2 regions of the Pseudoalteromonas sp. 1181_04 genome follow, and region 1 is predicted to be linked to the other one. Evidence: riboswitches for the same ligand, from Rfam matches in the RefSeq annotation. Region 1 holds a riboswitch; the other holds the start of a gene.
What was found. Region 1 has a riboswitch for cobalamin ahead of FW757_RS00015 (ABC transporter ATP-binding protein). Riboswitches for the same ligand answer to the same signal wherever they lie in the genome.

Region 2: linked by a shared signal. The riboswitch ahead of FW757_RS03650 (TonB-dependent receptor domain-containing protein) and the one ahead of FW757_RS00015 (ABC transporter ATP-binding protein) in region 1 are both predicted to bind cobalamin.

What each region holds. Positions count from the first base shown of each region.
Region 1 covers NZ_VXCS01000001.1:180-4,088, forward strand. The annotation lists gene FW757_RS00005 (FKBP-type peptidyl-prolyl cis-trans isomerase) at 51-479, shown strand; gene FW757_RS00010 (histidine phosphatase family protein) at 528-1,142, shown strand; cobalamin riboswitch at 1,165-1,307, shown strand; gene FW757_RS00015 (ABC transporter ATP-binding protein) at 1,394-2,230, shown strand; gene FW757_RS00020 (FecCD family ABC transporter permease) at 2,217-3,212, shown strand; gene cobT (nicotinate-nucleotide--dimethylbenzimidazole phosphoribosyltransferase) at 3,217-3,909, shown strand, end outside.
Region 2 covers NZ_VXCS01000003.1:218,688-222,596, forward strand. The annotation lists gene msrA (peptide-methionine (S)-S-oxide reductase MsrA) at 80-616, shown strand; gene FW757_RS03650 (TonB-dependent receptor domain-containing protein) at 705-2,549, opposite strand; cobalamin riboswitch at 2,584-2,761, opposite strand; gene FW757_RS03655 (YajQ family cyclic di-GMP-binding protein) at 2,935-3,417, opposite strand; gene FW757_RS03660 (VanZ family protein) at 3,579-3,909, shown strand, end outside.

The sequences.
Region 1 (3,909 bases):
CTACCTATGCGATAAAATCATTATATTTATCATACAAATAGTGGGGCTTCATGGCACGTAAAAAAACAACTAAATCAAAAGGTTCATCAGGACTCAATCGTAAAAACAGTGAAAGCTTCATAGTTAAATTTAGTAATCATGCTGATACTCAACTGTGTGCTTCTGGTTTGATGTATAAAGTAATAGATGAGATCTCTGGTGAGCGAGTAACTGACACAGATACCGTGGTCATCAATCAGCGTATTATGCTTGCTGATGGCAGCGTAATAGCTGATAGTTATAAAGCTGGAATGCCTGAAGTATTTACCTTAGATGAGGCAATCGAAGGATTACGAGAAGGTATTTTATTGATGTCGGTTGGTTCTCGCTATGAATTTGTAATTCCTGCAGAGCTGGCGTGGGGGCGCAAGGGGAATGGTGGGAAAATAGGAGCTAATGCCGTTCTACATTTTGATGTGCGCTTAATCCGTTTAGGATGATCATTATGCTATTGTTAAAAGTACTTTTCTTTAATGTAAGAGGGCTTTATGCCGCCATTTTCTAGTCGCGTTTACTTATTACGCCATGGCGAATTGATTGAGCAAGAAGTCTTGGCCGGACATACAGATTTTTTACTCAGTGAACTTGGCCGTGCGCAATTACATCAAGCATGCAATGAACTAACTAATATTGAGCTTGTACAAAGTTCGACTTTGAAACGTTGTAGCGAATTTGCCAGATCTTTTAGCCATGCCCAGCAAATACCACTTTTTCTGACTGATCAGCTCCGAGAGTTTAATTTTGGTGATTGGGATGGCTGTAAATATGATGATTTGTGGCAACAGACGGATTCTCCTAGTCTTGGCGATTTCTGGCAAAGCCCTTGGCAAGTAACCCCCCCTCATGGCGAAAGTATGAGGGATTTTTATCAGCGAATAGCAACGTGGTGGCAAACGTTACTAATTGATATTGCAAGTAATCGTACTCAAGCACAATTAGTTTTAACGCATGCCGGAGTGATCAAGCAACTATTAGGTATTATTTGTCAGTTACCAAAAGAGTCGAATCAGCAAAACATATTTTCAATCGGTTATGGGAAGCTTATTTGTATTGATATTTACATAGATGATAGCGATAAAGCATGGCCCAGAATTGTGTTTTAAAAGACTATTTTTAGCCGTCTAGAAAGATATTAATTGAAATATTTACTCACCCGCCCATAATAGAGCCTTATGTATTTTGGAATGGGGTGTAACTCCTCAACTGTTCCCGCAACTGTAAGTCGCAAGCGCGATAAGTCAGATACAAAATACGTTAATTTATTACCTATTGAGCGGGCTAACTCTTCTATTATCACCATGATCATAATGGTTTGTAGTGTATTGGGTTTAGCTATTGCTAGAGAGATAACACATTGCAAATACCAGCAGTAATTGATCCCCCTTTACTTGAAGTAGCTAATTTATCGTGGTCGGTGGCAAATACCGCCATTTTGCACGATATTAATTTTGCAATAAAACCAGGCCAATTTATTGGTTTGTTAGGGCCTAATGGCGCAGGTAAATCAAGTTTATTGCGTTGTTTATACCGTTACACTAAACCAGTGTGCGGTGAGGTTATATTTGCAGGGAAAAATATTTGGCAGCTAAGTGCGGATGAATATGCCAAGCAGGTTGCTGTGGTGCTGCAAGAAACACCTTCGCAATTTAACCTATCGCTTTATGATGTAGTGAGTCTTGGCCTTACGCCGCATAAAAGCTTATTTAGTTCGACAACTAAAAATGATCAACAAATTATTTTTCAGGCGATTGAGCAAGTTGGCTTGAGCCATCATTTACAGCAATCGTTTGATTCCCTTTCCGGTGGCGAGAAGCAACGCGCATTGATAGCACGTTCAATTGTACAAAGCCCTCAATTATTAATTATGGACGAGCCTACCAGCCACTTAGATATTAAATATCAAATTCAATTAATGGAGTTGGCTAAATCGCTAAATGTAACGGTATTAGCGTCGTTCCATGATCTTAATCTTGCAGCAAGTATGTGTGATGAACTACTGGTGATAAAGCAAGGTGAGTTAGTTGCAACGGGTAGCCCAGAATATGTCATCACGGAAGAAATGCTCAGCGAAGTATTTGGTGTCTGTGCCGAAGTCTCGGCGCATCCACAGAGTAAACAATTAAATAAGGTCATTCCGCGTATTACCTATTTTTACGGCTATCAAGGTGGTGGCGTTGATGCAAAAAAATAATTATTTTGCAGTCAGCGTGGCGCTATTTTTTGCCTTGTCGAGCATTTTTATAGCACTTAGCTTTGGTGCTGCGCCCAGTAAATTCATTGATGTATACCACAGTATTATAGGTCAGGGAGATGACTCCTTTATAGCGCGGATCATATGGCAACTGCGAATGCCACGAACATTGTTGGCGTTTTTAGCTGGCTCTGGTCTAGCTATTGCTGGTTTAATTTTACAAACCGTAACCCGTAACCCGTTAGCCGATCCTTACTTATTTGGTATTTCATCGGGAGCCTCATTTGGTGTGGTATGTTTTATGACACTAACAGGAGCCAGCGCGGGAATAACAATGTCGGCCGCGGCATTTGTTGGTAGTTTATTGACTATGTTATTACTGGTTTTTATTGCCGGACGAGCAGGTCGCGGACAAGTTGAAAGCATGCTCTTGGCTGGGGTCGCTTTATCCTTTTTATTCAGTGCCTTTACCAGCTTACTTTTATATTTTAGTGATCCGCAGGCGATCACGGCTATTTTATTTTGGACGCTAGGCAGCTTTGCTCGCGCACAATGGTCAACGTTATGGTTACCCGCTTTAGTTATTATTAGTTGCACCGGGCTGATGATGGGTTTTCGTCGGCAACTAAATGCAATGTTACTAGGTGATGAAAGTGCTGCAACTTTAGGAATACCGGTACAGCGGTTTCGGTTATTAATGTTGGTATTGAGCTCATTGATCACTGCAGTGTTAGTGGCGATGTGTGGTGGTATTGGTTTTGTTGGTTTGATGATCCCGCATATAGTACGGTTTTTTGTGTCGCAAGGCACTATTACTGGTTTGATCATGACGGCTTTAGTTGGCGGTATATTTATGGTGTGGGTTGATGTGCTATCGCGTGTTTTACTTGCAAATCAAGAATTGCCAATCGGTGTTATTACTTCTGCAATAGGCAGTATTTTCTTTTTATCGTTACTTTATTTTCGCAAGCGAGAGAGTTAGTCAGATGTTTAATATACCCACAGTAACTAATCAATTTGGTCACCTCATCATTGATAAGATTAACCAAAAAACTAAACCGCTTGGTGCACTTGGACAGTTAGAACAATGTGCAATACAACTGGTTACTTTGTTTAGCCAAAAAGTGGCAAGCGAAGATGCTTTTAAAACCTTTGCACCTGCAATCAATAAGCCTACTTTGCTGGTATTTGCAGGAGATCATGGTGTTGCTGCACAAGGGGTATCGATAGCGCCCAGTGATGTCACCTCACAAATGGTAGCTAATTTTGTCAGCGGTGGTGCCGCTATTAATGTCTTTTGCCAACAGTTAGGTTGGCAATTAGAAGTGATTGATTGTGGTATTTTGCATCCAGTCACAGCGCCAAGTGTCCATAATTGCCGTCTAGGAAGTATAACAAAGCCACTTAATACAGACATGGCAATGAATACCGCGCAGGTACAGCAAGGCTTTAATAATGCTAAACAGCTGGTGCAACAGCTCAGTCATAGTGGTTGTAATACAATTGCCTTTGGCGAAATGGGCATAGGTAATACCACCAGTGCAGCAGCGATTATGGCAGCTATGCTGAATTTACCTGCACAGCAGTGTGTTGGCAAAGGCACGGGTGTTAGTGATGATATTGTTACGCGTAAAATAACAGTTGTAGAGCAAGCGCTGGTATTGCATCAGTTACATTTA
Region 2 (3,909 bases), on a different contig from region 1:
AATGAAATAATAAACCACCTTGCTCGTTCTTCTGATACGCTAGATCATCCGTGTAATTTAACAGCTTAAGGAACAACTAATGAGTATAACAAATGAAACAGCAACATTTGGTGGTGGCTGCTTTTGGTGTATTGATGCCGCGTTTAGGCGCGTGAAAGGCGTTTTACAAGTAAGCTCTGGCTATACTGGCGGCAAAACAACTAAGCCTACGTATAAACAAATTTGCACTGGCCTCACCGGCCACGCAGAGGTTGTACAGATTAAGTTTGACAGTAGCCTGATAAGCTACGAAACCTTACTGGCGATGTTTTTTACCCTGCATGATGCCACTCAGCTAAACCGCCAAGGTAATGATATAGGTACCCAATATCGAAGTGTGATTTATTATCATGATAGCGAGCAGCAAGCGCAAACTAATCAATATATTGCAAAATTACAAAGCCAAATACGCGAAGATATCGTCACTGAAGTTAGCCCTGCAACCACTTACTACCCTGCAGAGCAGTATCACCAAGACTACTACAACGAAAACCCTGAGCAACGCTATTGCAGTTTATTGATAGCACCAAAGCTGAAAAAGTTTGAAAAAGACTATAAACAGTTTTTAGTAAACTAAGCAAAGTGCTAAATAAGCATTTTCATCTAAATATAAAAAAGCCCGACAAACAAAGGTGTCGGGCTTTTTTATTTAAGCTAGAACGAGATCAGAACTGGTAGCTGGCGCCAACAAAGAAGCGACGGTCAACTGTATTGTAGTAAAACACTTCGCCAGTTGCATAATCCATACTTGAGTCAACCGCGTTGTATTGCTTATCAAATAAGTTTTCAACACGAGCAGAAAATGAAAGCGCACTGTTAAATTGATAATTTGCAGTTAAGTTCCATAACGTATAAGAACTAAGCTCTGTTACTTTACCTTGACGATCACTACGGTACTGCATATCAAAACCGGCATCAAAATCGCCCCACTGCTTCGCAACAGACCAGTTCACAGTACGTGGTGAAACATAAGTTTGTGCTACACCCGTTTCGGTATTTTCAGCATTTAAATAAGTAAAATTAAACTGATTATCAAAACCAAGTACTGTATTGGCAAAGCTAAACTCAACACCCTCATGGCGTGCTTCATTTATATTTTCTGGCTGCCATTTACCTGCTGCATTAGGTGCCCATGCAATTAGGTTTTCAATATTATTTCTGAATATTGATATATCAAGCTTTGCCTGAGAAAAGTCTAAACTCAAACCTAACTCTTGGTTAGTTGATGTCTCTGGTGCTAAATTTGGATTACCTGGAGATAAAGGGTCAGGAAAATAAAGATCATTAAATGTTGGCGCTTTAAAGCCCGTGCTTTGGCTCAATCTAAGTGTTGCACGCTTATTTAAGTGATAACCAACAGCTGCGGCGTAAGTTGTTTCATTACCAAACTGCTCATCATCATCTAAACGCAATGCTAAATTTGCAATGACTTTATTGTCATCAAAATAGCCCCCAAGAAATGCAGCTTTAGCTACTTTGCTATCCGCTAGATAAGCCTTACCATTGGTATATATTTCATCTTTATACCAATTAAGCCCGCCATTAACGGTTAAAACTTGGCTTGCATTATAACTGCCGTGGTAATCAAATTGTTTACGTTTTGTTTTATAACTATTAGTAACAATCGCACCAGTGTAATCATAGCCTTTGTTGTCAGAATCATCGGTTGCAATAGCAACATTAATTGAGTGCTTATGATCGGTAAAGGATTTATCCCAACCCAGCCCTAGCTGATAATTTTCAAATTCATTATTTTCTACGATACTATCAATAGGCGAGAAAGCATTGTCGTATTGTGCATTACCTTCACTGTATTGACCCAGCGCTTTAAGCTCACCTAACAGCTCATCTGCATAGTGAATATTAAATCCTAAATTTTTGTTCTCATAACCATCTTCATCCGGCGCTACGCCTTGCAATACGTCAAAGCCATCCGTTTTTTCAAACCCAGCATTAAACGACGCTTTAACATCATCAACTACCGTTGTACCTGCAACTTGATAATTTTGATAAGCATCAGTACCAAATGTTGCATCTAGGCTGACGGATTCCTTTGTACGAGTAATAATATTGATCACACCAGCGAGCGCATCAGACCCATAAACTGCAGCACGAGAGCCTTTAACAATTTCAATGCGCTCTATTGAATTAAGAGGAATATTACTAATTGATTTATAACCAAGGGTTGCAGAGCCCGTACGTACGCCATCAACCAAAATAAGTGTATGTCGCGAGCTTGAACCGCGAAGTGACACGCCAGAACTTTGTCCAAAGCCACCATTGGAATTTATTTGAAAACCAACTTGGGTTGCTAGTAAACTCGGTAAATCACGGACATTACTTGTTTCAATATCACTGCGCTCAATAACAGTTACACTGGCAAGTACATCAGTAATTGATTGCTCAAATTTATTAGCGGTTACCGTAAGGCGTTCAATTGATTGCTCTGCAGACACAGAAAAAGACAACGCAGCGGCAATTGCTACGCCTAGAGTAGATTTGTTTAACATGATATCCCCTGACCCGCGCCCACCGCACAAGTGATAGTAAATTGACTTCAAGGCCGGTCTCCGGACTTAACATAACTCGCTAATAAATTTAGCTAAAAGTATGTATCACCGTTGCGGGGGCAGTGTTGGACTTCGTTTATATCCTATAAACGCCACCAACTTCCCGATTATCTTGCTTTACTTAATCAACAACCTTGAAAAGTAACCACAAGCACCTTGAAAATAGGCCGCTATTGTGATTATTTTAAGCACAAAAGTCAATGGACGGCTATACATCTAAATACTCTAGGTTCTAGGAATAACCATAAGTTCTAAACTAAAAAAGCCAAACTACATTGCTGCAATTTGGCTTTTTCTAGCACCTAGAAACCTAGCTCCTAGCTTTCTAATCTCTAAAGTTTTTAAACTGAAATGGTTGCCCTAAATCAGCACTGCGTACTACTTGCATGGCTTCTTGTAGGTCATCACGTTTTTTGCCCGTTACACGTACTTCTTCGCCTTGGATCGCGGCTTGTACTTTCACTTTAGAGTCTTTAATGGCTTTAACTACTTTTTTAGCCATATCTTTTTCGATACCTTGCTTTAGCGCAACATTACGGTAAACATTTTTTCCCGCACGTGAAATATCTTGCAGCTCTAAACTTGATACGTCCATACCGCGTTTTGATATTTTGCTCGCTAAAATATCAAACAACTGCATAACCTGTGAATCAGCTTCTGCTTTTAGTTTAATGGTTTTATCATTAAGCTCTATTGACGCATCAACGCCTCTAAAGTCAAAGCGAGTTTCTAGCTCACGGTTGGCGTTATCAACAGCATTTTTTGCTTCGTTCATTTCGACTTCCGAAACAATGTCAAATGAAGGCATAAGTCTCTCCTAGCAAGATATTTTTAATTCAAATTTATATTGTCGATAATTATACTATATAAATTTTATAAATCTTTACACTTTTCTATGCTTTGTTCAGCTGCGATACGAAATTTGTTTGATATACTACGGCTCTATTTTTAAACGATTTAGGATTTTTCGTGACTCGGCGTGTTTATCAAACCCTATTTTTAATCAGTATTCTGGTATTTACCTTTTTGTTTGCCCGCGATTTTAGGGGCGTTGGGGTATCGTCACTGCCTCACCTAGATAAGTTAGTACATTTTACTATTTTCTTTGTTCTGGCAGCCGTCATGGTCAGAGCATTCAAGCTACCTGTATTCGTTCACCTCGTGTTATTAGCATTTTATGGCATTGCTATTGAGCTAATGCAAAGCACAATCCCTTATCGTAGCGCCTCTGTTGCTGATGTTGTTGCTGACTTTTCTGGGGCTGCTAGTTTCTTTTTGTTGTTCGGTATTTATTCTCGTT